Regions from separate parts of the Rossellomorea oryzaecorticis genome, predicted to be linked through region 1. Evidence: riboswitches for the same ligand, from Rfam matches in the RefSeq annotation. Region 1 holds a riboswitch; each other region holds the start of a gene.

Region 1 (10,334 bases):
GGCGAATGACAAATTGGCTGCCCGCAACGGGAAAATCGATAACACCGCAACACTTGGCCAATTCCTCGGAAGCCATGATGAAGACGGATTCCTCTATTCACTGGGCGGGGATGAAGGCAAGCTGAAACTGGCTGCTTCCCTGCAGGCGACATCGAAAGGGCAGCCGGTCATCTATTACGGTGAGGAGCTCGGCCAAAGCGGGGCGAACAACTACCCGCAATATGACAACCGTTATGATTTTGCATGGGATAAGGTTGAAAACAACGATATCCTTGAGCACTATAAGAAGATTCTCAACTTCCGCGGCGAATACTCGAAAGTTTTTGCCAAAGGGGAAAGAAGCTTTATCGGCGGAACGAAAAGCGATAAGTTCCTGATGTTCTCGCGGACGTATGGGGATGACTCGGTGTATGTGGGAATGAATGTCGGGGACGAAGCGAAAGAAATCACGGTTTCAGTCGACTCCCCCGATGCGGTCATCACCGACCATTATTCCGGGAAAGAATATCCTGTATCCGGGGCTGAAGAAGTGACTGTGACGCTTTCGGCAAAAGTAGACGGAGGTACCGCCCTGCTTACAGTTGACGGCGGTGCAATCACGGGTGCAGAAGCGGGCTCAGCTGATGGCGGCGAGCCTGAAGTGGAGCCGGTCCCTGAAAACAATATCCGCATCCACTACAAGCGCGACGACGGCAACTATGAAAACTTTGGTGCGTGGCTGTGGAACGACGTGAAAGACCCTTCTGCCAACTGGCCGACTGGCGCAACCATGTTCGAAAAGACAGACAGCTACGGTGCCTATATCGATGTACCGCTTGCTGAAGGAGCGAAGAACATCGGCTTCCTGGTCATGGACGTGACCAAGGGGGACAGTGGTAAAGACGGCGGCGATAAAGGATTTACCATTACTTCGGAAGACATGAATGAGATCTGGATCGAACAGGGTTCAGATAAAGTTTCAACCTATGAGCCTGTTGATTTACCTGAAAACACGGTCCGCATTCACTATGTGCGTGACGACGCAAATTACGAAAATTTTGGGGTGTGGAACTGGGGAGATGTAACGGCTCCTTCAGATGGCTGGCCTTCGGGTGCAGCTGATTTAACCGGAAGAGATCAGTATGGAGCTTATGTGGATATCCCATTAAACGAAAATGCGAAACAGATCGGTTTCATCGTCATGGATGAATCGAAAGGCGATGCCGGCAAGGATGGAGGGGATAAATCGTTCAACCTTCTGGATAAATACAACCGCCTCTGGGTCAAGCAAGGCGATGACACGGTATACGTTTCCCCTCATTGGGAAGTTGCATCGGGAATCACCTCTGCTGAAGTCGTTTCAGTAGACACGATCCGTCTGGGCTTTACGATGACAGAGGGATTGACCGAGGACGATTTGATAAAAAATCTCTCCATCGAAGACAGTGATGGTGCTGAGGTGGCCGTGGAAAGCGCTAAAATAACCGGCGATAAAACAGTCGAAGTGAAAGCTTCATTCAGTCTCGATAAACTCCCACTATCCATTACCTACTCAGGCAGAACCGTCTCAGCTTCAACCGGCTGGAGATTGCTTGATGAAATGTACGGATACGACGGGGATGACCTTGGCGCAACTTATAAAAAAGGGAATGCCACATTAAAGTTATGGGCTCCTAAAGCAAGCAAGGTAACGGCCGATTTTTATGATAAAAAAGATGCCTCATCCAAGATTGCCAGTGTCGACCTGACGAAAGGCGAAAAAGGCGTCTGGTCAGCCGACGTCAAAGCCAAAGATCTGAAAGTGAAAGACCTCAAAGGGTATTACTATCAATATGAAGTCACAAATGACGGTGTAACGAAAAAAGTGCTGGACCCATACGCGAAGTCAATGGCCGCTTTCACGGTGAACACAAATGGTGAGGCAGGTCCGGACGGCGATACGGTCGGAAAAGCGGCAATCGTTGATTTAAAGGGGACAAATCCGAAAGGCTTCTCTCAAGCCGATATTGATGGCTATGAAAAACGCGAGGACGCCGTGATTTATGAAGTCCACGTCCGCGACTTCACATCCGATCCATCGATTGAAGGAGACCTGGATGCAAGATGGGGCTCCTATAAAGCATTCATCGACAAGCTCGATTACATCAAATCCCTCGGTGTCACCCACGTCCAGCTGCTGCCAGTCATGGCCTGGTACTACGGTGACGAAACGAAGATGGGTGAAAGGGAGCTCGAGTATTCAGCCGGCGGCAACGAATACAACTGGGGCTACGATCCGCACAGTTATTTTTCACCGGACGGGGCTTACTCGGAAAACCCGAAAGACCCTGAACTGAGGGTGAAAGAGCTCAAACAGCTAATCGATGCAATCCATGACGCCGGAATGGGTGTCGTGCTGGATGTCGTGTACACACATATGGCACAGACAAGCACACTGAATGACATCGTTCCGAATTACTATGCTTTCCAGGACGAAAAAGGAAACTTCCTCGGAGGATTCGGTAACAACCTGGCTACAAACCACAAGATGGCTGAAAAGCTGATGGTGGATTCAGTGAAATACTGGTTCGAAGAATATAAAATTGACGGCATGCGTTTTGACATGATGGGGGACGCGACGTACCCTGCGGTGCAGAATGCTTATGACGCAGCCGCTTCCGTCAACCCTGACGCATTATTCATCGGGGAAGGCTGGAGAACGTTTGCCGGCCATCTTTCTGACCCTGACCTCATAGGAATGGGTGCCGATCAGGACTGGATGGACAAAACCGATGATGTCGGTGTCTTCTCCGATGAAATCCGGAACGAATTGAAATCCGGTTTTGGATCGGAAGGAGAACCGCGCTTCATCACAGGCGGCGCACGCGATATCAACACGATTTTCAACAACATCAAAGGCCAGCCGGGCAACACGGCCGATGATGATCCGGGCGATATGGTCCAATACATCGCAGCACATGACAACCTGCCGCTGTATGATGTCATCGCGCAGTCGATCAAGAAAGATCCGGCCATCCAGGAGAACAACCTGGAAATTCACAAACGTGTCCGTCTCGGGAACTCCATGATCCTGACGTCACAGGGAACGGCTTTCCTTCATGCCGGTCAGGAATACGGCCGAACGAAGCAGTGGTTCGGTGAAGGGGTGCCTGAACAGAAATATCATGAGCTAAAGGATGAGGACGGCAATCCGTTCGGATACTTTATCCATGATTCCTATGATTCTTCGGATGCGATCAATAAGTTTGATTGGGAGAAGGCGACGAACAAGAAGGAATTCGCCGTGAACTCAACGACGAGGAAGTATACTGAAGGCTTGATCAAACTTAGAAGATCGACAAATGCCTTCCGACTTGGTGAAAAAGAACTCGTTGATCAGAACGTAACACTGATGGACATCCCGGAAATCAAGGATGAGGATTTGATGCTGGCATATAAAAACGTCTCAACCGATGACACCGGCACGTACTATGTGTTCGTCAACGCCGACGACAAGAAACGCACACTGTCCATCGGGGGCTACGACCTCAGGGGTGCGAAAGTGTTAGTCGATGACGACGAAGCGGGAGTCAAACAGGTTAAACACAGATCTGGATTTAAATTGAAGAAAGACACCTTGACGATTGATCCGTTGACTACTGTAATCATCAAAGTGGAACAAAAAGGAAAGGCAAAAGGTAAGTCAAAAGATAAACCGGATAAGCAGAATGACATTCAACTTCCGCCTCAAGAACTGAAGTATTCAAAAAAAGTGAACTCATGGCTGCAGAGGAATACGGAATCCTTAACGCAAAAATTACGGAACATTTGCACCGGGTGAAAAATTGACCCGAACGCAAGCAGTCATCTTGTCTGATATGCTGAATTAATACATGCCCCTCCTTAATTGATATTAAGGAGGGATTTTTTTATGTAAGTTTTTGTCGCCAAAAAAAGTGTTATCAGGTCCAATTTTATACAAATTCTATCATTGCAAGAATATATAGTAATGGTAAGGCTTATTCTTTTAAGAATAAATCATATTTTTCATTATTAATTATGATACTATACAAAAACAGGCTATTTGGTGTGGTTCTTTCTATCTATTTTTTAAAGGTTTAATGTTTAGTAAGTAGTAATTACCTTCAGATTTTTTGCTAGATACAGTAAAGAATTATAAAAGGGGGTTAGGAAATAATGAAAAAGATTCTACCTAAACTCAGACTTAAATGGCATTCCCTGAGGATCCTCTACAATCAAGCACTCTTAGAAAGTTGTCTGGATAATCAGCTGCAAAAGCAATTAAAGCAAAAAATTTCTTATCATGAATTGAAAATTTTAGACCTTATGAATAAGAGAGCTTCAATTTAGTTCTTGCTATCTATGAATATTAAAGAACGTCAAAGAGACTCCTGCGTAATAGACTGTGCAGGAGCTTTTGTAATGGTCAAATTCATAATGAATTATCTAGTATTTTCGCTTTCGCCCCATATCTCCATTTCTTAACCGCAGAGGTAGATACGTTTTCCAGAGTGGCGATTTCCTGAATTGTAAGCATATGCAGAAAAGTATAGATAACCCACTTTTTCTGATTTTCAGTAAGATTAGTACAGTAGGAGAGTATCTGTTCTTTAGGAAAATAATCTTCTTTGCAATCATCTTGAATCTGTTCCCAAAACTCCTCCTTTTGATATACATTCCGATCCGCATGGCGGTGGTAAGTTGTCATTTCAGTCATGATCCTGCCCTTAATATAAGAAAAAGCAAATGCAGGGAAAGCCCCTTTTTCAGTATCGAATTTCTCATAGGCTTCCCAAAGGGCAATCAACCCCGTCTGATAAAATTCTTCTTTGTTCCTGTAAATGTTGAGAGAGTAGATGATTTTATGAATCATATTTTCGTATTGTTTTTGGACCGTATCAAATGAATCCAAACGTGCCTTCCTTCTGATCAGCGCGCCTTTCTATGAATTACCGGTAGCTTAACCTTATTAGGAATGCAGAACGTCGGCAAAAAGGGAAAAAGGATGTTTTAACAGGAGAAACTATGTGTTTTCAGAAAGGCAAATCCCTATATAAAAGAAGAAAAAAAGGTATTTACCTAGAAATGAAATAACAATAGAAGCATAACTGCTTTCAATTGTGTATATGTATAACTTGGAGGTGTACATATGAAGTTTATAAAAACGATAGTGATCACAGCGGCTTTACTCTTATTCCTTACACCATTCGCCCAGGCCGCAGCTTTGAAAGATATTCAGGAAGGGCAGAGTTTTTACAAGGAAATCTCTTATCTGCTGAACGAGGGCATCATATCGGGCTACATAGATGGAACGTTTAAACCGGGTGAGAAAGTGACAAGGGCAGCCGCTGCAGCCATGATTGGCCGCTCTCTTGGTTTTGAAGGGGTTCAGAGGGAGAGCTCATTTAACGATGTGGCAAAAGAAAGCTTTGCATCGGGTTATATTGAAGAAGCGGTGGAGAAGAATATCATCAAAGGGTACACGGATGGGACTTTTCGCCCGAATGATATTGTCACCCGGGGGCAAATGGCTATTTTTATCAGCAGGGCCTTCCAGCTTAAAGAGACAAAAGACATCCAGTTTTTTGATGTTTCAAAGAGCATGGCGGCCTATCCTTCAATTGGAAAGATTCTTTCGGCAGGAATCACGAATGGATACAGCGACTGGACCTTCCGTCCAAATAAAGAGCTGACGCGGGCAGAGTTTTCAGCCTTCCTGGCGAGGGGACTAAATGAAGAATTTAAGGTAACGCTGCCTGTGATTGAACCAATCAACGTAGACTATAAAATTTCTGGCGGGGAAATCGAAGCGAATCATCATAATGGGAAGCTCTTCGTCCTAAAACCCTCCCAGCAAATTCATTTAAACAAATTAAATAATGAGACCGACCGGGTATTGATCGATAGCAGTGTATTAAAATTTGAAGATCAAAATACAATTTCTGCAGTCAAACCGGGAGTGGGCTATATAACGATTATTCCCCGTGGATACAGCTGGGAAAAAGCCTATACGTATGAAGTACTCGTCGGGGAGAGAGAGGATGTAACAAAGTCGGTGATCAATTCGCATTTTATCGAATTAGCCAATGATGGCTACCTGAATGGATGTGAGTTCTCTGTAGATCAGGTGCGAACAGAGAATGTAACACAATATTTTTCAACAACGCCGAAATGGAGCGGGTATTACGAGGGTGGTTATGGAAGGTCGTATAACGGATGCATTTATTTCGGTTCCGACAGCAGTCCGGAATCCCCTATTGGTGCCATCGTGATGGAAGGCAGTAAAATAAATAAGATCCCCGGACAAATCAAACAAGTAATAGGGAAGCCTGATTACGAGGGATACAGTGAAATGGATGGATTGTGGACTATGTACTACCGCTTAAAGAATGGATATGAGTTATTTTTCAGTTTTAAAGATCCGTCTTCTAAACTGATGAATGTACTTTATAAGGATAAATCACTGGATTAAGTGGAGAGCAAGGAACGAATAGTCGTTTCTTGCTCTTTTTATGAATTAATATTTTGTCAAAAAATGTTGTCGATAAATGATTGTCGTAAATTATAGAATTTTCTGAAATATATGTGTAAAATATAGGTAAATAGTAAGGAGTGGAGGTAGTTAACCGATGCCGATGTACTATATGAAGGAAATATGGACTCCATTAAAGTTAATAGGAATCAAGTTTTACAAAAGTGAAAGCGGCAGCCTATATATAAAAGTGTTACAGCAGCCGAGAAAGCGGATATTCGGCTAGAAGCAAATGACAAGTTGATGGAGCGTGCGAGAAAGGCAAAACCATTGAAAAGTGGTGGCGCAAAACTATAGGGGCTTCCGTCCATAAGACGATGCTTGCCAGTTGCCGAATACGTCCTATTTTTACATATCGGGAAGACGATAAACCTTGAGTTATGAAGGTTTTTTATTTTGTCTTTTTTATAATTGACGTACACTATTTCTATACTTTATAGGCTGAAATTACCAAAAACACCACGGTAATTTTAGCTTATTTTTATGATAAAATTACCAATGGTGTAACATTCCAGATTAGTAAAATACATAAAAAAGGCTGTTTTCTAAAAGATTGTTGCTTTCCGTAAATAGGCTTGCAACCTGAATGCAGATTGAGGACGTGCTCTTTTCGAACTCAAGTTTAAACTAGATACGGACGGTCAACCCAAAAATACCCAAGTTTCGGTATTTTCTTGTCTGTATAGCAACAAATTATGCGAAAAGAGCCTAAAAAAACAACTAATCTTACATCTAGAATACTACATAAAGGAGAGAGAAAAAATGGGTCAATATTCTAAACGATTACGTAAGTTCTTGTCTGCGGCAGCAATAGCAGCGACTATAACGGCAGCCGTTCCGACAGCTTCGGCATTTACATTTAAAGATGTATCTGTAAGATATGAACTTGCTGTTGATTATCTTGTGAGGGAAGACATTACAAACGGTCTTTCTGAATCGAAGTTCGGCATAACTGAACAGATCAAGCGTGCTGATGCAGCTGTCATGATTGCCAGAGCTTTAAATTTATTAGGGGAACAGGCACCTGATGCAGGGTTCAATGATGTCCCTGAACGTGCCAAAGACGCAGTTAATATTTTAAAGCAGCAAGGGATCATCAATGGGAAAACATCAACTCGTTTCGGTGCAGATGATACCTTAACCCGTGGGGAAATGGCTATTATCATTGCCAGAGCCTATCAACTAAAAGGAGAAGCGGGTGTCCCGTTCGTTGATGTGAACAACCGGTATATGCCATTTGTAAAGGCGCTCATCGCCAATGATATTACACAGGGAAAGACTGCGACATTATTCGGAACTGACCAGGAGATCACACGTGGTGAGTTTGCGCTTTTCATTTTTCGTTCAGAGTCCCCATATAATCCTGTATTCATTAAAGTGATTGAACCGGAAGATATTACAGCCCGTACCTATATGGACGTGTCCCTTCCAAACGTCACCCTCCTTATGCGGGGAAATAATCTTGAAGAAAGATCGGTCGGCTGGGAAATGATTGATTACAGCGAACCTGGAGAATATATTCTTCATGGGGATATCAATGGAACAGACCTGAAAACATCTTTAAAATTAACCATTGAAACGACTCCTGAGGCAATCAACGCCCAAAAAGCGGACGATATAATAGCATCTTTACCTGAAACAATTACGTTGGAAGATGAAGAAAAAATAAAAGAAGCAAGATACCTCGTGGATGAAGTGCTGCAAAGAGGAAGTAAAGATATGATTAAAAATCTTTCGGTCCTCGAAAAAGCAGAACATTCCATTAAACTTCTCTATGCAATTGAGGATGCTGAAGAAGTGATTGCGGCATTGCCGGATACCATCACTATGAAAGATAAAGAAAGTGTGGAAGCTGCCCGTGAAAAGGTCGATTCCGTTCTCAGCATGGATGCTGAAGCCGCAATCTCCAATATCAAAAAACTGGAAAAAGCAGAACGTACGCTTCTTCTGACGGGTCTTATTAACGAAGCAGAAAAAGCAATTGAAGTGATCTCAAATCCGGTCACTCTTGATGATGCAGAAGCGATCGAAACGGCAAGGGCTAAAGTAGATGAGGTCCTGAAAGTGGATCCAGAAGCAACTATTAAAGGAATTGAACATCTGGATGAAGCTGAATCCGAAATCGTGATTCTGAAAGCTGTGTATCAAGCGGAAGAAGCGATTGCTGCTCTCCCTGATACCATTACTTTAGATCATCGCTCTGCTGTGGATGCAGCACGTGAAAAGGTAGAAGCTGCATTAGCACTTGATGAAAACCTTGCAATTAATGGGCTTGGTAAACTTGAAGCAGCAGAGGGACGCATCCAAGAATTGCTTATCGAATCTGCACAAGTCATGCAAAAATGAATACAAATAAAACCTACCAACTATCAGCAGTGATCACACCGGAGGAAGCTGCCGGAGGACTTAATGTGACTTGGACTTCAGATAACCCTGCTGTAGCAACTGTGGATGAAACCGGTCTGGTTACTTCCCATGAAGAAGGATCCGCAGTCATCACAGCAACGCTTTCAAATGGAAATACTGCAGAAACCGTAATTGAGGTCTCTGACAGACCGATGCTTACATTTGGTCACGGCACCAGCCAAATCAACAACGTTATTAAAAGCTTGAGCACTTCCTTTAATAATATGAGCGAGAACACTGTGATTGTAAAGAAAGTTGAGATTTTTGAAGGAACGACGAAAAAATCAGAGTATAGTCAGGCAGATCTCAACAATGCCGGAATCGATACAGAAATTTCTCAATACGAGAAGTTTGGAATAAGTATCACCTATAATTATGGCGGCTTGTTGGCTTCGAATGGAGTTTACGTTAAATACACTGTTCAATCCGGCCAGGGTACGTATGAATTTAAGTCCGTTATAAAATAGAAGAATAATAGAAAAACCCCTTCTTTTTTCGAGAAGGGGTTTTTGGCTATCATATGTATAAAATAAAGAATAATAGCGGTAATGTTGGATTAAGCTCCCATCCGTTCTTTCGTGCTGTTTTCCTTGATGGTTTGAAGAGCCTCATGCATCTTAAATAATACGATAAGAAGTTCACAATAAATACGTGTGAGAAGCGGATCGATCACAATGGTAAGTAATCCCCCGAAGATCTGGATTCCACCGCTTGCTGCTCCTGAAATAATCATAATAAGACCGGAAATAACTGAAATAACCACGCCTACCCAAAAGATCGCCTTAATGATCGTGGGCGTGATCATCTTATTGAAGTTTAGAAATTGATCCATGTTTGTCACCTCCTTTTATAGGCATAGGGATATATAACTATATAAGTAGGTTAGGAACAAGACTATTTTAACTTTTAAGGGTTATTAAGTTAAATGCATATAATATTGGAATTTGAAGGTGTATAGATGGAGGGGGAGTTAATGCATATAAGTTAACCGTATAATTGTGCTGATTTGTATTTTATAATGAACAAAATGTTCTTAATAATTTACAAAATAATAAGAATAATAGAGATAAATTGAGAAAACGAACGATAAATGTTCTTTTTAACGAATAAACGGCTGTATTTAAGGTTTTTCAAGTTGTGACATTTGTCTTATACTTCAAGTGTAAGGTTCGCTAAAGAGAACAAAACAAACTCTAGATCGAACCAAAAAAACTAAGGGTGAAAACAAGGAGGAATTCGGAAATGGGTATTAAGCAAAAATTAGGTTTAGGCGTAGCATCAGCAGCACTAGGGTTAGCTTTGGTTGGGGGAGGTACATATGCTTACTTTAGTGATAGTGTAGATACTAACGCTACCTTCGCAGCAGGTACTTTGGATTTGAATGCAGCACCTACTGAAATTATAAATGTTTCAAATA
Region 2 (10,334 bases), on a different contig from region 1:
CAATCGCCATTGAACAATTTCAGTTCTGGAAAAACGCCTCCCTTGATCCCAGGCATCACTTGTATACATTAAAAGGAATGAACATAAAGAATCTGTTTTGTATACCTGTCTACGGTGATCATCAAATAAAAGGTGTCTATTTCGGCGGAAGTTATGAAACAGATCTAACTGAAAAAGAAGTCCGGGAGCATGCCCATCTGAAGGCATCCGTTCTCAGCATCGTCATGACGGCGAAAAGTTTGCGCTCGGATCTTCAAAATCATTTAATGGAACTGTCGACATTCAATGAAATCTTCAAGGTCATAACGTCTGTAGAAGACATAAAGCGCATTTTATATATCCTTGTTGATATAAGTATCAATGTGATAAGAGGGCCATTTTCCTGCATCATTTCGAAGCCGGCTGACGACCAGTCGAAAGTGGAGATTGTTTCAAGGGGGCTGACTGCGGAGGAAATAAATGATTACGGCGCAGATGCCGCCAGGAGAGTATCAAATCGAAATGTCCATGACCTTGACATTTCCCATCCGGAGGTCCATCAGACAAGCTGGGGTGAGAAAGTATTGGAATTTCCGCTTGTCTTTAACGATCATTTCTACGGGTTACTGTGTGTAGGATGTCACATGAAGAATGATCCGGAAAACTATGAATCTTTCTTATCCAGCCTGGCAGTGGCCGGAAGCATTTCAATGCATTTGCATCATCATGACCGGAGTTCCCTGTCCTCCGACTATGTTTTCCGTATGCTCAGAAAGATTTTATCCCAGATTGGCCCTGAAAAATATGAACGGACCATGAGGGTGAAGGAGCTCACCGAAGACTTTACTGCACATGTTGATAAAAGTCTGACAGAAATCCTTTCCCAAGCCAGTCTGCTGGTTGAATACAATGGCGACATTGCGAATGAATTGATCCGGAATGAAGAGGTCAAGTCTGTGCTGAGTGAATTTTTTCATCGGGAGGAACAGAAAGCATTTTCAAATAAAGCCAGTGAGATACTTGCTCTCATCTATTCCTATGTAACGGCCGGAGAACGCATGGAAGAGGCAGCCGGCATGTCCCTCATCTCACAAAAGCTGAAAAACCAGTTCGTTGACTATATCAGCCACCAGCATGTGATTGAAAGCAATATTTATCTACCTGCACAAGAAGTAGCCGGAAAGCCGGCTGCTGGAAAAGCAGTGAGAAAAGATCTTAAAGAACTTACTCAGTTATCCACACGCGAAGCAGATGTACTGAAACTCGTTTTAAAAGGGTACAGCAATATGGAAATCGCCTCAGAATTATTCATCAGTGATCATACAGTCAAGAACCATATGACGAAGATCCTTCAAAAACTTGGAGTGACAGACCGCTCTCAAGCAATTGCAAAAGTATATAAGCTGGGATATTCCCCGGCAGAAGAGTAAAGTTCCCGTTAGCAGCGGGTTCTTTTTTTTGCTTTTTAAATCTTAATAGGAAATGGTTCCTATTTTTTCCTTGGCAGGAATGTCTTTTATAGGAAACAAGCTGAGAAACCCGGTCAAATCAGGATTCTGACAACCTGCTTCACCGACTACTATTTAGCATTAGAAGAAAAAATGTCGATTTTCAATGTGCTGAAAGGTTATTTTTACTTTCACTAGGATAATAGTCCTTCGTCAGAGGGGATGATTGATACAAAAAATAAGAATCAAAGGTGATATACGGGGATTCAACATTAAGTGACAATATTAGTAACATACTATTTCAACTTTCGAAAGGAAAGTGTATATGAACGGTGCCGTCAAGAAGGGTATTGTTGAACGGTGAAGATACTTGAGAATTTCGTCATTACCAGGATCCTGTTAATTTTAATCCAAAGGAATGAAATTGATGAGATTGAAGTGGAAAAGCTTCAGTTTCACGGATTTGATCAAACTGAATTGGTTGATAGGCTGAAGCGGCTGGAATTCATGAAATTCCATATGCTGCACCATCACTATCAATATAAAAGCCCCATCATCACGACCATCAGATTGAAGATAGACGCAAAAGAATGAGGTAAAATGTTTCAAAGACACTGCTATTCGGAGGGATAAAGATGAAGAATTTCATAACCATTCAAAAAGGGAAAAAAATTGAGAGAATCAATAAGAATAATTACTATAAACAGTTATTCGGAAATTTCCCCGATGCTTTATTCCTCTTGGATGAAGAAGGCTATTTCATAGATATCAATCAGGGACTTGAGGTCTTGACTGGAGCGGATAGTGGCCAGTTACTGCATTCTCACTTCTCTGGATACATACACGAGGAAGACCTGTCATTGGTGAAAGAATATTTTCAGGGTGCGTTGATGGGCGAGGTGCAGAACCGCGAATTCCGGATCGTGAGGGCTGATGGGGGAGTCAGGCATGTATCGATTACGGTGATTGCCGCAAAGTACGAAGACGAAATAATCGGTGCGTTCGGGACGGCAAAGGATATTACAGAAAACAAGGAACTTGAACAAGTTGTCAGAAGTAGCAATGCGAAGTTTGAATCTCTTCTCCAGCATTCAGCAGATGTCCTGGCGATATTGGATGAAAATGGGATTATTATGTATGAGAGCCCGTCGATCTTCAATATACTGGGGTATGATCCTGACGAGGTAATCGGGAACAGCTGTTTTGACTATATGACCTCATGTGATGCGGAGAAAGCAAAGAAACTGCTCGGGGAACTCCTGCAAATTCCGAACGGGATGATCAAAGATGAATTTATGATGATCGCAAGGAACGGGAAAATCATTCATTGCGAAGCCAATGTAACGAACCTGCTCCAGGATGAAAATGTTAATGGAGTGGTCGTTAATTACCGAGATATCACGGACAGGAAAAAGTATGAGCAGGATATCATGCACCGAGCTTTTCATGATTATCTCACCGGCCTCCCCAACCGGTATAAGATGGAGAACCGCCTTCAGGAAGAAATCGACAAAGCCCGCACCTTGAATAAAAAGCTGGCGGTATTGTTCATTGATCTTGATCGCTTCAAGATTGTGAATGACAGCATGGGCCACCATATCGGCGATATTCTCCTCAAGCAGGTTGCATTCCGTTTGAAAGAAATTTCAATTCCAGGAGATTTCCTCTTCAGGCAGAGCGGGGATGAATTCATCATGATCCTGCCGGATGCCGATATCCGGTCAACGGAAGAAGCGGCAAAAGCGGTCCAGGAAACGTTAGCGGCTTCCTTTATGATCAACCATTATGAAATATACTGCTCCCCGAGTATCGGCATCAGTCTTTACCCTGAAGATGGGAAATCAGTCGACGAACTGATCAAACACGCCGATTTTGCCATGTATCAGGCTAAAAAGAGCGTGAACAAAACGTTCCAGTTCTTCTCCTCCTCGCAGCTGAATGAGAAAGTGAATCCCCTGAAGATGGAGATTGAGCTTCACAAAGCAATTGAACGAAGTGAACTTGTCCTGCACTATCAGCCGAAACTCAGTTTGAAGACAGGAATGATCATCGGCTTTGAAGCACTGATGAGATGGAAGCATAAGGAATGGGGCATGGTTTCACCAGGAACCTTCATTCCGATCGCGGAGGACTCGGGCCTGATCATCCCCATGGGGGAGTGGGCTTTATACGAGGCCTGCCGGCAAAACATGGAGTGGCATAAAAAAGGTTTGAAAACGATTGTATCGGTCAACCTTTCACCCAGACAGTTCTCACAAACCGACTTGGTCAAAATCGTGGAGAATGCCCTGAAAGAAACGGGTCTTCCGGCCAAATACCTCGAGCTTGAAATAACCGAAAGCATGACGGCAGACCTGAATCGGGCGATTGAAACACTTCAAAAATTAAAAACTCTCGGTGTGAAAATCAGCATCGATGATTTTGGAACTGGATTCAGTTCCTTGAACTACTTAAAACGATTCCCTGTCGATACGTTGAAAATCGATCAGTCATTCGTCAGGGAGCTTCACAATCACCCGAATGATGAAACGATTGTCAAGACGATCATTTCGATGGCCCACCACCTGAACCTGAACGTGGTAGCGGAAGGGATTGAAACACAGGAACAGCTTGTATTCCTTCAGCAGCACCTCTGTGATGAAGGTCAGGGGTTCTTATTCTGCCGTCCACTTCCCCCGGAAGAACTGCAAGGTATGGTTGGGGAAGTCCAGCAAATCGTCCTGAGAAGCGGAATCTCCCAGGAATTGAACGAGCGTATGTGGGCTGAAGAGCTGGTCCGTGAAGCAAGAAGGGAATTGCATGAAACAATCCGCCTTCAGCAAGGGCTGACTTTGAAATATAAGAAAATAGGTGACCGCTATGTCCATACTTTCTGTGAAGGGGAACTTCTATATCGTTTTGGAATGATCCCGGAGCAAATCGTCGGGAAGGACCTGTTCGAAATTCTTGATGAAAAAGAGGCATCCAGAAAGAACGTTCATTATGAAAGAGCATGGAAGGGTGAGGAAAACGTCTCCTATGAAGGCATCATTAATCATGTCCACTACGTGGCAAAACTCCGGGCAGTGAAAAGAGGCGGGGTCGTCGAAGAGGTCATTTGTTCCTGTATTGATATGACCGAACAGAAAAAAGTGGAGGAAGCACTCAGGGAGAGTGAACAGAAGTACAGGCTCATTGCCGAGAATATGTCCGATTTGATCAGCATCATCGATGTGAAAGGCAATCTCCTTTATGCCTCCCCTTCGCATGAGACGGTACTCGGTTACCGCGGACACAAGATGCCGGGTGGACTGAATGTATTCGACTATTTCCATCCCGAAGACCAGCCGTTTGTAGTCGAAAACCTCAAGTACATTCTGGAACATAAAAAGCCGATACAGATCGAATTCCGCTATGGTCATGCGAAAGGAGAGTGGATGCTCCTGGAAACCTCCGTCACCCCGATATTGGGCCAAGATGGAGAGGTGGAACAGATCGTGGCTGTAGGCAGGGACATCACCGAAAAGAAACGGGCAGAAAAGCTTCTTTGGGACTCTGAAAAGCTTTCTGTGGTCGGGGAACTGGCAGCCGGGGTGGCCCATGAAATCAGGAACCCCATCACATCCATTAAAGGATTCATCCAGCTTTTTCAAAAAGGGATGATCCAAGATCATTATTATCACGTCATTTACGATGAATTCAAGCGGATCGAAGAGATCGTGGCAGAATTCCTGAGTCTTGCAAAGCCACAGCCTATCAACTTGCAGGTGGCAGATCCTCGAACACTGATAAAAGATGTCATTACGTTATTTTCCTCGGAAGCCAATCTTATGAATGTGCAAATCGAAGTGGAGGTGGAAGAGGAAGTAGGCCCGTTGAGTTGTGATTTGAACCAGATCAAACAAGTGTTGATCAACCTGATGAAGAACAGCATCGAGGCAATGCCTGATGGCGGTATCATCAAAGTGAAGGCCCGTAAATCAGGAGGCAGCATAGTGTTCAAGGTCACTGATAATGGAATAGGGATTTGCAAGGATCGGATCGAGAAGCTTGGTGAACCTTTTTACAGCAATAAGGAAAAAGGAACAGGATTGGGACTGATGCTGTGTTTCCGCATCATCAAACAGCATAAAGGCACGATTACAATCGAAAGTGAAGAGCACATCGGCACCTCAGTAGAAATTGTGTTACCTGCATTATAATGTTCCCTTTGCATTCAGAACGTTCATAATATGATCTGCAAATTATCATATAAGGGGAAATAAAAAGATGAATACACCATTATTGGAAGTGATCACGAATATTGATCTCTTTCTAAAATTTTTCAATAATATTTCTGACCTGGTGTACCTTTCAAAGGTGAAAGTGGACGGATCGTATGAGTATATGTTCGCGAACGATCCCGCGAAAAATTTCACCGGCTTGACCAATGAAGATTTCGGCAGGGGCATGACGGAGGTGCTCGATGAACATACGGCACAGCTGGTCATTACAAAATATGATGAAGCGGTCCGGTTGGGGAGCTCGCTGACGTATGAAGAAGAAATGGCCGGTCCCTCTTCAGGAAAGTGGGGCAGTGCCGGAAAAGGGGTCACATATTTTGAAACTACCGTCACCCCTATTTTCAAAGAATCCGGAGAGTGTACACACATCCTGGCAATCGCGAGGGATATCACGGAACGGAGAACGAAAGATAAAGAAATCGAGTTTGTGAAAAATCAACTTGAACTTGTCTGGAACAGTACAACAGATGTCATTTATATGATTGATGAGAATGCCAACTTCATTCACGTAAATCAAGCATTTACAGAAGTCTTCGGCTGGACGGAAGAAGAACTGAAAAGTGACCGGAGTGTTTCCATTATCCCCAATGGTTATTGGGAAGATATCAGAGAAATACTCCGCAAATTAAGAAACGGCGACAGCATCCCCGCTTATTTCACAAAGCGGGTTGCTAAAGGCGGGGACAAAGTCGATGTACTTGCCTCCTATTCCCCTCTTTATGATGAATCGGGCAATTGGGGCGGAGCGGTCATCATCTATAAAGATGTGACCTTGCAGAAGAAAATACAGGACCAGCTGAAGGAAAGTGAAGAGAAATACCGGCTGATCGCCGAACATTCTTCCGATCTGATTAAAGTCCTGGACCTTGAGGGCAACGTCCTTTATGCATCACCTTCCCACCAGCACATCCTGGATATCGACCCAGATCATTATCTGAACAAGTCATTCAAATGTTTTCTTCATCAGGAAGATATGTATAAAATAGATTGGTTGATCAATAAAATCATCCAGTCAGAAGAGTCCGCCTCCATCGAGATCAGGGCCGCCAAAAAAAGCGGGGAATGGGTCTGGATTGATTCCGTCGGGACACCGATATTTGATGAAGAGGGGAAAATTGTCAGTATCATCACAGAAGGGCGAGATATTTCCGAGCGTAAATTGTATGAAGAAAAGCTGAGGAAGCTTGCTCTTTACGATCACCTGACCGGACTCCCAAACCGTACGTTGTTCATAACCGAATTGAAAAAAGCCATGGACGAAGCGATCAGGACGCAAACGAAACTTGCCGTCCTTTTCATGGATCTGGATAAATTCAAGAAGGTAAATGACACAATGGGGCACGATGTCGGGGATCAATTACTCATTCGGTTTGCAGCTAAGGTAACATCGTGCTTGAGGGAAGATGATGTGCTGGCCAGGTTTGCAGGCGATGAATTCGTTTTGTTGATTCCCGGGTTGAAGGAGGAAGAGGAGGTAGTGTCAATTGCACAGCGGATCATCGAATCCCTACAGGAGGAATGGGAAATCGAGAAGCGTGTGTTCACCACCACTTCTTCAATCGGCATCAATTTTTATCCGCCGTATAAGCAAAGTTATAAAGATATCATTAAATACGCCGATGAAGCCCTGTATAAAGCAAAAGAAAACGGAAGAAATCATTTTCATATTTACAATTTTGAAGGAATAGCCGATACTAGGAGTATATGCCTATGATGTATAAAAGGGAGGAAGCATACCGCTATACGTTTCCACAGCCGGTTCCGTGTTCGTTCTCCATTGTCGGGGTCGAGCATATTCGCATCAACACAGGCAAAGGGGAAGGAGAACTGATTGACATCAGTCCCAAAGGGTGTAAGCTGAGTACCCTGTTTGATATCCCCGTCCATCAGGAAGTCAGTGTCCAGATGGAATTCATCCTTTACACTGAACGCTTGATCGTTCCGGGCATCCTGGTATGGCAGAGGATTCACGGACAAGGCTTCCATTACGGGGTCGAATTTACCGGTGATGAGAATCTTAGTACATCGATCACGGAAGACCTTAAACAGTTAGTCAAACAACAATAAAAAAGAATACCTTCGATAATGGCAAACTTACTGAAAAGTAAGGACGCAAAGCTACGGGTCTAAGGCTGTACCAGCTACGATCGCCGGGTTACCGAAAAGGATTGGAGAAGCGATGGGAAGAGTAGTGAAAAATGCTACTCTTATTCAAGCAGACCCGCCAACCTTTTTGGCGGGTCTTTTTGTATTCAGAAACTAGGAGGAATGAACCATGACAATCGAAATGCAAACAGGATTATTAGAGGATCACGTACGGGCGATTCTGGAATTGCTCGGGGAAGATACAACGCGTGAAGGACTTCTTGATACGCCGAAACGTGTAGCGAAAATGTACAGGGAAGTGTTCGAAGGAGTCGGTGTCGATCCCGAAATCGCCTTGACGACTACGTTCGAAGAAGAATACGAGGGAATGGTCGTGGTAAAAGACATCAATTACTACACATTCTGCGAACATCACCTCATCCCATTTTTCGGAAAGGCGCACATCGGCTACATCCCGAATGGAAGAGTCGTCGGCTTAAGCAAGTTTGCAAGACTGGTAGAACTGATCTCCAAACGTCCGCAGGTACAGGAGCGGATGACGCAGCAAATGGCCGACGCCATCATGAACGTCCTTCAGCCGGAAGGCGTCATCGTCAGTGTGGAAGGGCAGCATCTATGCATGTGTGCAAGGGGAGTGAAGAAACCGGGAAGTTCGACGGTCACGACGATCAAGAAAGGCTCGTTCAAGGAGAACACGGCTTTGGTGGATGAGTTTGAACGGGCTTTGGCAAGGGATTAAAAGGAGGGTGTTAAATGCTTTATCTATCCAGAAAAATGTACTTTTCAGCACTCCATTCCTACAGAGTGGAAGAGTGGAGCGATGAATGGAATCAGCAGGTATTCGGTCCGTGCAGCAACCCGAACGGCCACGGACATGAATATACACTTGAAGTGATGGTGAAAGGGAAGCTCAACCGTGACTCCGGTATCGTCGTAAACATTACGGATATTGACAAAGTGGTCAAATCCTTTGTGGCGGAAAACCTCGACGGCAAGTTTTTGAATAAAGAGAACGATTACTTTAAAGACAACATCCCGACTACTGAGAATATCGCAGACTATTTGTGGAAGGGGTTGGATGGGAAAATCGATCACTGCCAGCTTCACAAAATTCGTCTCCATGAAAATAACTTTTTATATTCCGAGAAGGAGGATGGACAAATGGTCCGGTTAACACGCAAATATCATTTCTGTACGGCACACCGCCTGCACAGCGAGCAACTGAGCAGCGAAGAAAACCAGGAAATCTTCGGGAAGTGCAACAATCCATACGGCCACGGCCATAATTATTATCTTGAAGTCACTGTAAGTGGGAAGCCTGATCCCGTTACAGGGATGATTGCGAATCTGGCAGATATCGATGCAGTGGTAGAGAAAGAAATCATGAAGAAATTCGATCACAAGCACCTGAATTTAGACACAGAAGAGTTTAAGCATCTCAATCCGACCTCTGAGAATGTAGCCGTCGTTATCTGGGACCTGCTCTCTCCCAACCTATCAAATCTGTTTAAAATCGGTCTTTATGAAACGGAAAAGAACTACTTCGAGTATTACGGACCACAAGAGGATATTCAGTATGGAGCATAATAGTCGGTTAAGTGGAAAAACGATTGTCATCACAGGGGCCAGCAAGGGGATTGGCCATGAAACGGCTCTGCTTCTTGAAAAAGAGGGGGCGAATCTTGTACTCGGGAGCCGTAGCTATCAAGAAGAAAGAAGAGGAAATGTACTCGAACTTCCTCTTGACGTATCGGATGAACAATCCGTCCGTGATTTTGTCAGGAAGGCAATCGGGCAGTTTGGCAGCATTGACGTCTTGATCAACAGTGCCGGAGTTGGCGTATTTGAAAGTATCCTTGATTCCTCAGTTGAAGCGTTTGATCAAATGATATCGACCAATCTGCGCGGTGCATATCTTACTTCTAAATATATTGGAAAACACATGTTGGAGAAGAAAAGGGGCCACATCCTCAACCTGGTATCCGTAGCCGGAACAACGGCGCTTCCAGGCTGCGGCGGATATTCTGCATCTAAATTCGGTCTCCTCGGTTTAACCAAAGTCATGCAGGCAGAATGGAGACAGCATGGTGTACAGGTAACGGCTGTAATCCCGGGAGCCGTCAGTAGCAGCTTTTGGGAAAAAATCGAGCTGAAACCTGATCTTGAAGCCATGATCCCGACTAAAACGGTGGCGAACCATTTGCTCGCTTTAATCACCCAGCCCGTGGGCGCCTATGTGGATGAAATCACGATCATGCCGCCGCTCGGCATTCTTTAGGGGGAGCGATCATGAGACGGCTGTTAGAAAAAGTTTTCAAAGACCCATTACAAGAAAAAAAGGCCCCGTCTCTTCCCTTGGATCTGACGTATAAAGAGGTTAACTACCGGACGAAGAGGGGATTTCTTGCCAAGAAACTTTGTCATTACACAGGACTCGAGGCGGCGGAAGGCGATGAAGTGTTTTACTCTTCCCTTGCCTGTTCGGTATGTGAGGAGAACAGCGAAGATCACGAATTTTACCTTTTCCTGAGCGAACGGA
Region 3 (10,334 bases), on a different contig from region 1:
GATGGTGCAGAACGTCCGAAATCAGGAAAGAACCAAAGATGAGACAGGCAGGCTCACTCCATTCGGGATCCGGTCAGGCGTCGGTGCAAAGCTGGGACAGGCCCAGCTTATCCTGTCACAGGGGTCGCTCAGATCCACTGGACGCTCACTGGATTTTGCGTTGACGAATGAAAGACACTATTTCAAGGTGCTGGCTCAAGAAGGTGACACGAACGCCGTGCGTTATACAAGGGACGGTGCGTTCTTCGTCAGTCCGGTGGGGAACGGTGAGTCGATGCTGGTGAATGCTGCCGGCCAGCCTGTCTTGGATGAGAACGATAATTACATAACGTTTTCTGAGGATGCTTCACAGTTTGATTTGGGAGACAACGGGGTTCTCACGATTTCCGGGCGGAACGGACAGCAGGAGCAAGTGAATTTAGGAATAGTTTCCATTGAAAAACCTCAGTTTCTCAGTCAATATGGAAGTAACTTAGTAGGTCTTCCCGAGAATATGGCCGGGCTCGACGTCGATATGGATGAGGTGCTCACCAATGTGACAGGCGGAGAGAGAGCGGGTATTTCCATGGTTCAGAATTCTCTTGAAGCCTCAAACGTGGATATAGGAAAAGAAATGACCGATATGCTGAATGTTCAACGATCCTATCAGTTCCAGGCGCGTTCAATCTCGCTTGCCGACCAGATGATGGGTCTCGTTAATGGTATACGCTAAAAGGAGTCTTAAGCTATGAGTGAAAAAGAACTGGTACAAGAAGCGAAAACAAGGGAAACAATAAAAGCCGAGAAAAAGGTGAAGCAAAAGGAAGAAGCAAAACCGCAGCGATGGGTACGCGTGCGTATGCTTCCGATCTGGCTGCGGATCGTTCTCGTCATCGTCCTTCTTGCTGCCAGTCTTGCACTTGGGGCGATGGTCGGATACGGCGTCATCGGTGACGGCAACCCGGCTGACGTCTTCAAAAAAGAAACCTGGCAGCATATCATTGACATCGTCGTGAAAAAATAAAGAGAAGGCCCGTCCCTCAGCGCTTTAACGCAGTGAGGGACGGGCCTTATGTCTTCTATTCGGGGCTGCTATTCCATTCTTCCCGTGATTTATGTACAATGAAGGAAGGTTGTATATAACAGGAGGTACATAATCAATGCTTGATATCAACGAAATCAAAGACATCATCCCTCACCGTTATCCATTCTTGCTCGTGGACCGGATCACAGAGGTCGAAGAAGGCAAGAAAGCGGTCGGTATTAAAAATGTAACCGCCAATGAAGAGTTCTTCAACGGGCACTTCCCTGATTACCCGGTCATGCCAGGCGTTCTCATTGTGGAGGCACTTGCACAAGTCGGAGCGGTTGCCATGCTTAAAAAAGAAGACAACCGCGGCCGCCTCGCATTCTTCACAGGCATCGACAAATGTCGTTTCAAACGCCAGGTCAAACCAGGCGACCAGCTCAAACTCGAAGTCGAAATGATCCGCTTCAAAGGAGCAATCGGCAAAGGAAAAGGCCTAGCCACAGTAGACGGCGAAGTCGCATGCGAACTCGAAATGATGTTCGCACTTGGAGCTAAAGAAGAATAAATGGATGGAACCAGTTCTGATGTGATTTTTGAATCACAGAAGGGCTGGTTTTTATTGTTTCTATAATCACTTCAAGTTGGTTGGTTTGTAACTATCCCAATTTTTTAACCGGACCCAGCGTTGATTGGAGTGGAAGACGAAGACTCCTGCGGGAAAAGTAGCTAATGTGAGACCCCGCAGGCGAAGCCGAGGAGGCTCACAAGCTGCCCGCGGAAAGCGAAGTCTTCCACGGAAATCAAAAGCGGTATTAACAGCCCTATATATGACTACATCCCGAAAGTAACAACCCCAACCACAAAAATCCCACAAACAAATCCAAAAATCCATGCAAAAAAACCAAACTTCAGGGAAAGCTAACCACGAAAGACCACATACCGCGGTCTTACACAAAAACAACCAACAACAGAAAGGAGCCAACATCATGAGCAAAAAATTACTCTCAATCCTAAGCGGATCAGCACTTGCAGCTATGCTGTTAGTCGGGTGTAACGCAAACGACCAGGAGCCTCCTCCAGAAGACAATAATGTCGAAGACAACGGGAACGTCGACGAAGATGGCGATATCGATGATAACGACATGAATGACAACGATATGAACGACGAGAACTACCCTGAGTCAGAAGATAAGAACACGCCGAATGACAAAGATGCAACAAAGGACAACAACACACCTGAAGAAGATGCTATTGAAGATGACATCGATATGAATGATAAGGATAATAAGGACGAGTAATACCTTTAAAAGCAGAGATGGTTCGGACTGTCTCTGTTTTTTATTATTTTGTTATAATGAATAAGATAAAGGTTGATGTAGGTTAAAATTGCGTGTCTTTACGTAATATTGTAAAATTTAAATATAAGCAAAGCAAAAAGTAAACATATTCTTTTATTACCATATTTTACAGATGTGCATCATCTATTTATAAAAATACTGTTATGGTATAGTAACATTAATAAGAATTGTTTACCAAGTTAGGGGGTACTTTACTTCATGTTAAAAAATTTACCATCGGGTACAAAAATAAGTATAACCCGTTCTATAAAGACATCATTTGAACACTACATGGCTTCGATTCAATGGGAAGAAGACAAATTCGATATAGAAGATTTTATTAAAGACTGGCGATCATACATAACTGAAAATGCTTCATGGTATAAAAGCCTAGATGAGGAAATAAAAAACGACCCTGAATTTCATCAGGATTTAGCTTTAAAAATCAATCAGACGATTGAAAAAGTACTTTCTGAAACACCAACCGAGGACCAAATAAAAGAAATTGAAGAACTTCAGCAAGGTCAAGGGACGGATTATGACTTTTCCTGTAAAGCAGAAGCAAGATTTCTTTTGGAGAAGTTAGAGAACTCTTCAAAAAAAAACTAAGTTATTCTCAAGGGCCGTCACTGGAAGATTATAAACTTGCCCAGATATTATATTACCAAACTTTTAATGAAGAATTACCTGACAGAGACTATAGGCGGGTGGACATTGATTTTATTATCGAAGAACTTATAAATACCCATTATTCAGATCAGTCCCCCTTTTACAGCGATATTATCCATTAAAACTCCTGACTCAAGTGAGCAGGAGCTTTTTAATGGAGTCTTTTTGCTTCAATGATGTATCTTTCTGAGGAAGGTCCTATAATATTGAATGGGTAACAAGTTGATAAAGTGAGAATTTCTTGAGGGTTTGTTGATCGGATTACAGTTAGGTCATGTTCATCAACCACATACATATTGAAAATCTCATACCTGTAAGTCCCTAATTTTAACACAATTGATAAAGTGTCCCCATTTTCCAATTCACCAATATTCCTGAATACAGAGTCGCGATGTCCTGCAAGGAAAATTTGGTCATTTTGTTCAGGAAGCTTTGTAGAGGAGTGATGACCGACTCCTTTTTTTAACTCGTCAGCGTTTGTTCCCTCAATGATGGGAAGTTCTTTCTTTAATTTAGGAATGTTTAGTATCCCGATTGTATCCCCTTTTTCAAATTCATAATTTACTGTCCTTGGTTGGATAGAAACGGAATCAACTGATTCGTTTGGCTCATCCTCTTTGATCGCCTCTTTTGCTTGCGCTAATGCCTCTTTTTCTTCGTATTTATGTATTTCAATTTCTTTCACAGAATACATAATCATTCCAAATCCTACTGTGAATAAAAGTAGAACCAATATCATTAGTAGTTTATTCATCGATTTTTTTCATCCTTTTATATTGGAAAAAAGACAAAAACTCATGAAATTCTTCTTTTGTTAAGCCTTGATCGATTGCCTCCTCCAACGGTTCTATCCATTCTTCGTCTAATGTAATTTCATGCTTGCCAAAAGAAATGATGGATTCAAGGGGAACCTGTAATGTAACAGCTAATTTTTTCAGAACTTTAATTGAAGGGTTTTTTTGTAATCCACGTTCAATCGAACTAATATAGGATTTTGAAACTTGAGATAGATGTGCCAGTTCATTAATAGTTAAATTTAAATTTGTGCGGAGTTCTTTAATTCGGTCACCAACCATATATACTCTCACCCTTAACACTTTTAATTCATTATATAGAACAAAAGCAAATAAATAAAATTTGAAATAGTTAGAAAAATAAAGATAATAAGAGTATTAAAGAGTCTGTTGTTCTTTATTAAGAAAAAATGATATATTTTCAATTTTAATAAAACCTTATAATAATCTATAATGAACAAAAGTTGTTCACTAAAGAGAACGAAGGAGTTTTGCACCGGGTAAATTGTGTACTAGGAGGAAGGCTATGAGGAATAAAGTTTATATTAGTGCTCTCATAATTCTTTTAATGATTGTAACAAGCAGTCAACCAGTCAGTGCATCTAAAGTTGGGAATATTATTCTTCATCCATCTGATAAATTCTTATTTAAGATTAATAACATGAAACCCGGAGATTGGGCTGAACGAACCTTGTCAATAGAAAACGCGGGAAATGAATCTATAGATTATTCTTTGCGGGTCGTCAATAAATCAAGTCATAACAAGCTTTTTAACGAGCTGGAACTTGAAGTACTTTCAGAAAACTCAGAATCACTATTTAATGATAAACTACGTAACTTTAAAGGTTTCCTGCCTAAGCATTTATTGAAATCCGATTCCGACACATTGAACTTTATGGTAAAAATGCCATATGAATTAGGAAACGAGTATCAGGGAACATCAGCTCATTTTGAAATTATCATAATAGCCGAATTAGATGACCCCGCCACACCGGATGACGACTCCAAAGACGATGATGGTACTCCAGAACATCCAGATTCTGATGATCCAAATACAGACGATAACGACCAGCCTGGTAAAATAACTCCTGATCGTACTCAAGTGAATCCTGATGTTAATAGATCAGCCTCGCCCGTATCATCACAGGGACCTAAACTTCCGAATACTGCTACGAATCTGTTTAATATTTTATTTCTAGGTATTGGCTGTTTGATAACAGGAATAATGATTTTATTAATAAAAAGGAACCTCCAGGGTAAAAAAGAATGATGGGAAGGAAGATGAAGAGGAATGTATAAAAAGATATGCAATCGTTGCACCCGTAATTCTTTTAGCAGTTCTGAATCAGGTGAGTGGATTTGTCCTTCATGCGGAAACGACCTTACCCAGTTACCTCTCTATGGGGTGACATTTCAAAAGTCCTTGTCTGATGGAAAACGTCAGAGAGAAAAAATAATCGGGAGGTATAAACAATCAAGTGAAAATCTGCAAGGAATTCGACAAATACCTTTATAAAATCCGGTAAAAGAGAAATTTTACTGTTTAATTTGTCATAAACTGGTTATAAGTGGAAGAAAAAAGAGTTAATTAAATTATCAGAAAAGACAAAAAACAACAAAACATTTTATTTGTTCTAGGTATAATAGACTCAGGACAAAGGATACATCAGACAAGGGCAAACCTATTGAAAGATAGGGACGCAAAGTCACAGATCTACCGTATGCTGCATGTACATAGTGGAAAGTGATGCGGGAATACAATGATGGCTGGGCTGCCTGAAATACTGTTTTGTATTTTAGGAGGGTATGTAAGGTGAACAAAGAACTTGATTTAGAATGGGTGGAACTAATCAAAGAAGCATTGTCTGCAGGGATATCCAAGGAAGAGATTCGGGACTATTTACAAAACAAAACAAAGAGAAAAACGGAATACGAAGCAGTATGATAAGAAAAGTCTTGCAGCTCGCTGCAAGACTTTATTTGTTGCCCAATTTCCATTTATTAAATTCAATAAACTCCCGGAATTGTTCTTTTGTAATACCGGAATCCATTGCTTCCTCTGCGATTTTGATCCATTCGCGGTCAACAGAATTATTTTCTGATTCATCATGCAACAACGCGTCCATTGAAATCCCCAATGCGGCAGAGACTTTTTCCAAGAACTGAATGGATGGGTTCTGTTGAATGTTTCGCTCAATCGAGCTCAGATATGACTTGGCAACCCCAGCTTTTTCAGCCAGTTCCGTCATAGACATTCGTTTTTCCTGTCTATATTTCTTGACTCTTTCCCCGATCATGGTGGACACCTGCCTATAAAATCGTTTCGATACTTATATTATATCAAACAGTCAACGGCTACTCTATAAGAAGTTTACATATTGTTGTGAAAAATTAGACGCTTGGTTTTGAAGTAACAGGCAGACGCGGTTTCGATACCATTTTTTCTCGGAATTCCTTCACCAGTTCATCCCCGGTATATCCTTTTTGCAATAAGTCATCCAATAATAATTCCGCATATTCATTGCGCTGTTTCTTCAATTTACCCTCAAATAAAACACTCATCCGGCCGTTCATTTTTTTAATACCGCGAATGGATGTCATGAAAGCAGCGGGATCGTTCGCCTTGTTTGAAATGACAACCTGGATTTCCAGATCACCCTTTTGCTGCTGAGCCTTCTGGAAAAACTCAAGATATTTTTGAGACATATATGTTTCCACTAGCCACGTACTCTTCCCATCCTCTTTATTGATGATAAGACCGTCCTCAATATCAAAATCCTGGAGTTCATCATTATCCACTACCTGCAGTGAAATCACTTTAAAGGTTTTCATGAACGAACATCTCCTATGATTAGGGTTTAATTATAAAAATTATATCACAGCGGTAAAAGAATCCCTAATAAGTAAATTGTGCTAAAAAAAGTGGATTTACGATTTTTGGTGTTATTTTGCTTCAGAAATGGCAAATCTCCCTAGGTGAATTTAGTGAATTCAGCTCTGATTCGGCTATGAATTTATGAAATTCCCGATTTTACACCCGTGGATTGGTGAGTGTAAGATGAGATCATTCCAGAAGAGAGGGGGTAGAACAAAAGTGATCAATCAAGTCACCCTGGTGGGCAGGCTGACCAAGGATCCCGAAGCAAGGAAAACGATGGAAGGCCGGTCGGTCCTGAGTGTAACAGTCGCCGTCAACCGCCAGTTTAAAAACCAGCAGGGGCAGGTGGAAACGGATTTCGTCATGTGCAAGATATGGAACAAGGCGGCAGATAACACGGAGAAATACTGCCGGAAAGGATCCGTCGTCGGCATCACCGGCCGAATCCAGACGCGTAATTATGAGAATGATCAAGGTAAACGGGTTTATGTTACTGAGGTAGTAGCTGATTCCATCCGGTTCATGGATCCTAGGCCTGCGGCTGACCGGGAACAGCAGTATTCTGAGAAACCGCCGGAGAAAGAACCTGTCGAACTGCCATTTTAAAAGAAGGGAGGGGACCCATTGGCAACCCTGCAAACGCTGGAACAGCGAATCGATCGACTTGAAAAATTGAACGAAGAACTGATCAAGAAAGTGGCCCGCACTAATGTCGAAAACTTCTATCTTTCACAACGGGTAACTGCACTGGAACAAGGGTTTGAATACCCGAATCCTGCCCTCAAGACCACATCTTAAGGAACCCCGAATGCATTCCTCATCTTAGAAACCTTCATACGAAAAAACACTATTTAAACGTTTTATCCAACCTGTAAGTCTTGTCTCAATGTCCAATTTTCATCATGTCTCCGCGGCATCCCTCTAACATACCTCGTTAGAAATAGAAGATTGTAAGTAGCAGTGAAGTAGTTTTGTACGTTCCCCAATATGTCTTCATGTAGGGTCGGTTTCCGTTGGAGCCGGCTGTTTTTTTGTCGTTTTAAGAACTGAACGTTGCTCGTTGATTTCCGCTCCAGGCACTCGCTTTCCGCGGGCGGTCGGGAGCCTCCTCGGCGTTTCACGCCTGTGGGGTCTCCCTTGACTCGCTTTTCCCGCAGGAGTCGAGTGCCTGGAGCTCCAATCAACTAAGTAGTAGTTACTTGGACACCAGCATCCATAACAACAAAACAACAACAAAAAAACCCCTTCCTGCAATGAAAGGGGGGCATACATAATCTATTCCAACACCAATAACGATTCCAAATCCTGATCGTACAATTCTGTGACCCATTGGTCGCTTCTGATGATTTCGTCGTTCAGGGCCTGTTTCTTTTCGAGCATGGCATCGATTTTTTCTTCAAGTGTCCCAGATGACACCAGCTTATGAACATGGACGAAGCGTTTTTGTCCGATCCGGTAGGCACGGTCGGTGGCTTGGTTTTCGACGGCAGGGTTCCACCAGCGGTCGTAGTGGACGACGTGGTTGGCGGCGGTCAGGTTCAAGCCGGTTCCGCCAGCCTTCAATGATAGAAGGAAGACCGGGAAATCGCCGTTTTGGAAGCGGTCGACGAGTTCGTCGCGCTTGGCTTTGGCCATGCTTCCGTTCAAGAATGGGACGTCAACGCCGAATTCCTTTTTCATGACTTCCTGGATCATTTCGCCCATGGAGATATACTGAGTGAAAATCAACGTGCCCTCACCTGATTCAAGGGCCGCTTCCACAATATCCTTCAGCTTCTGCATCTTTTCGGAACGGGTCAGGATCGAACGGGGATCCGGTTCCTTCAGATATAAAGCAGGATGATTGCATAGCTGCTTCAATTGGTTCAGCATCTGCAAAATCAATCCCTTGCGCTCGAAACCGCTCAGCGTTTCGACTTTCATTAATGTTTCCTGAACAAGCTGTTCGTAAAGCGCGGCCTGTTCAGCGGTCAGGCTGCAATATTCCTTCTGTTCGATCTTCTCGGGAAGATTAAGCTCAACTTCGGGATCCTTCTTCGTCCTGCGCAGCAGGAACGGCTTGATTTTTGCCTGAAGCTCGCGGACTTTCTCTTGGGATTCGTCTTTCTCAATCGGCGCGATATAGTTTTTCTGATACTGTGTAAAGCCGCCGAGATAGCCGTGGTTCAGGAAATCAAAGATCGACCACAGTTCGGACAAACGGTTTTCCATAGGAGTTCCTGTCAAAGCGATATGATGTTTTCCGTTAAGCTTTCGAATTGCTCGGGACTGCTTCGTGTTCGCATTCTTGATATTCTGTGCTTCATCCAGGGAAATAGAGCTCCACTCAACACCTGACAACTCGTCAAAATCAATATGCGACAGCCCGTAGGAGGTCAGCACGATATCCATGCCGGAAATCCGCTCGGTAAACTTCTCTTCTTTCGCACGGGAAGAACCGTAATGGAGGTGGACTTTCAAATCGGGTGCGAACTTCTCGATCTCACGCTGCCAGTTCCCAAGCACTGACGTCGGCGCGATGATCAACGCAGGGGTCTCCGGCTTTTCTTCACTCTTCACATGAAGAAGGTAAGTGATGAGCTGGACTGTTTTCCCGAGCCCCATATCATCGGCAAGGCACGCCCCAAAGCTGAACTTCCGCAGGAACAGCATCCAGCTCATGCCGAGCTGCTGATACGGCCGGAGCTCACCATGAAATAAATCAGGCGTTTCCACCAGTGGGATTGACGATACATTCGTCAGCTGACTCACCAGTTTTTTTAATGAACGGTTCAGTTCGAGCTGGATGCGCGCGTATTTATACTGATCATACTCGTCGTCTTCCGCATCCAAAGCTCCGTCTTCTTCATCCCGCGGAACAAGCTCCTGCTCAAGCATATCCTGGATCGAGATACCTTCCTGTTTTGCCTTTGTCATCATCTGCTGGATTCGGCGGATCATCGCAGGATCAAGCTTCATCCACTGACCGCGGACCTTCACGAGTCTTCTCTGGTCATCTACGAGCTTATTAAAATCATCCTCCGATAAATTGACCCCGTTCATCGACAGACGCCAGTCGAAATCGAGCATCGCGTTCAAGCCAACAAAAGAAGGGCGGTAGCTCGTATCGGTGTTCTTGAGCTTTGCCTTCACAAGCACCTGCGCATCCTTCATCGCTTCCCACCAGGACGGCAGGAGGATCTCGATATCAAGGTCAATCAACTTTTCACTCAAAACAGACAGGAAATCCCACGCATCGTGTTCGCTGAGTGAATCGGTCAGCGTACCATCACTCTCACGGAGCATCGGAATCATCTTCAGCCAGCGTTCCTGTTCTTCTTTTACCTGAGGGAGATAGGGTTTCCAACCTGCCGGAACCGTATCTTCCGTCAGCGAAATCACGCGTTTTTCCCTCTTACGGTCGCGAAGAATCGTTTCAAGCTGCCATGTTTCATCTTCATCAAGCGGTTCCGAAATCCGCAGTCCGATTGAAAACGGCAGTTCTTCATCTTCTTCACCGCGGATCCACTCGCTCCAGCGCTTTTCGTCAAAATAAGCATGCAGTTCCTCGGAGGTGAGCGTACTCTCCTTCAGCTTCTGAATCCTCTTCATCGCTTCCGAACCGCCCGCAGCCATCGCTTCATTCAGCGACCCTTCAAACCATTGCT

Evidence for each region. A riboswitch is a leader RNA that binds a small molecule or an ion and turns the genes downstream of it on or off. The one in region 1 is predicted to bind cyclic di-GMP.
Region 2: another riboswitch for cyclic di-GMP. It lies ahead of folE (GTP cyclohydrolase I FolE); the one in region 1 lies ahead of ACKA06_RS19790 (S-layer homology domain-containing protein).
Region 3: another riboswitch for cyclic di-GMP. It lies ahead of ACKA06_RS13280 (anti-repressor SinI family protein); the one in region 1 lies ahead of ACKA06_RS19790 (S-layer homology domain-containing protein).

What each region holds. Positions count from the first base shown of each region.
Region 1 is NZ_JBJOSA010000028.1:5,216-15,549, reverse strand. It holds gene ACKA06_RS19805 (pullulanase) at 1-3,799, shown strand, start outside; gene ACKA06_RS19800 (sigma-70 family RNA polymerase sigma factor) at 4,412-4,891, opposite strand; gene ACKA06_RS19795 (S-layer homology domain-containing protein) at 5,129-6,451, shown strand; cyclic di-GMP riboswitch class I at 6,762-6,847, shown strand; gene ACKA06_RS19790 (S-layer homology domain-containing protein) at 7,274-8,857, shown strand; gene ACKA06_RS19785 (Ig-like domain-containing protein) at 8,854-9,384, shown strand; gene ACKA06_RS19780 (DUF4282 domain-containing protein) at 9,474-9,749, opposite strand; gene ACKA06_RS19775 (CalY family protein) at 10,160-10,334, shown strand, end outside.
Region 2 is NZ_JBJOSA010000003.1:290,691-301,024, reverse strand. It holds gene ACKA06_RS05675 (LuxR C-terminal-related transcriptional regulator) at 1-1,409, shown strand, start outside; gene ACKA06_RS05670 (hypothetical protein) at 1,788-2,021, shown strand; gene ACKA06_RS05665 (EAL domain-containing protein) at 2,063-5,608, shown strand; gene ACKA06_RS05660 (sensor domain-containing protein) at 5,676-7,403, shown strand; gene ACKA06_RS05655 (PilZ domain-containing protein) at 7,400-7,756, shown strand; cyclic di-GMP riboswitch class I at 7,767-7,852, shown strand; gene folE (GTP cyclohydrolase I FolE) at 7,965-8,534, shown strand; gene ACKA06_RS05645 (6-carboxytetrahydropterin synthase) at 8,549-9,382, shown strand; gene ACKA06_RS05640 (SDR family oxidoreductase) at 9,372-10,073, shown strand; gene ACKA06_RS05635 (ATP-binding protein) at 10,085-10,334, shown strand, end outside.
Region 3 is NZ_JBJOSA010000010.1:112,676-123,009, forward strand. It holds gene ACKA06_RS13240 (flagellar hook-basal body protein) at 1-712, shown strand, start outside; gene ACKA06_RS13245 (DNA-directed RNA polymerase subunit beta) at 728-1,003, shown strand; gene fabZ (3-hydroxyacyl-ACP dehydratase FabZ) at 1,140-1,574, shown strand; gene ACKA06_RS13255 (hypothetical protein) at 1,996-2,307, shown strand; gene ACKA06_RS13260 (hypothetical protein) at 2,566-2,955, shown strand; gene ACKA06_RS13265 (class D sortase) at 3,167-3,769, opposite strand; gene ACKA06_RS13270 (helix-turn-helix domain-containing protein) at 3,762-4,091, opposite strand; gene ACKA06_RS13275 (LPXTG cell wall anchor domain-containing protein) at 4,336-5,079, shown strand; cyclic di-GMP riboswitch class I at 5,475-5,589, shown strand; gene ACKA06_RS13280 (anti-repressor SinI family protein) at 5,623-5,754, shown strand; gene ACKA06_RS13285 (helix-turn-helix domain-containing protein) at 5,786-6,106, opposite strand; gene ACKA06_RS13290 (YwpF-like family protein) at 6,201-6,641, opposite strand; gene ACKA06_RS13295 (single-stranded DNA-binding protein) at 6,904-7,293, shown strand; gene ACKA06_RS13300 (hypothetical protein) at 7,312-7,485, shown strand; gene ACKA06_RS13305 (DEAD/DEAH box helicase) at 7,963-10,334, opposite strand, start outside.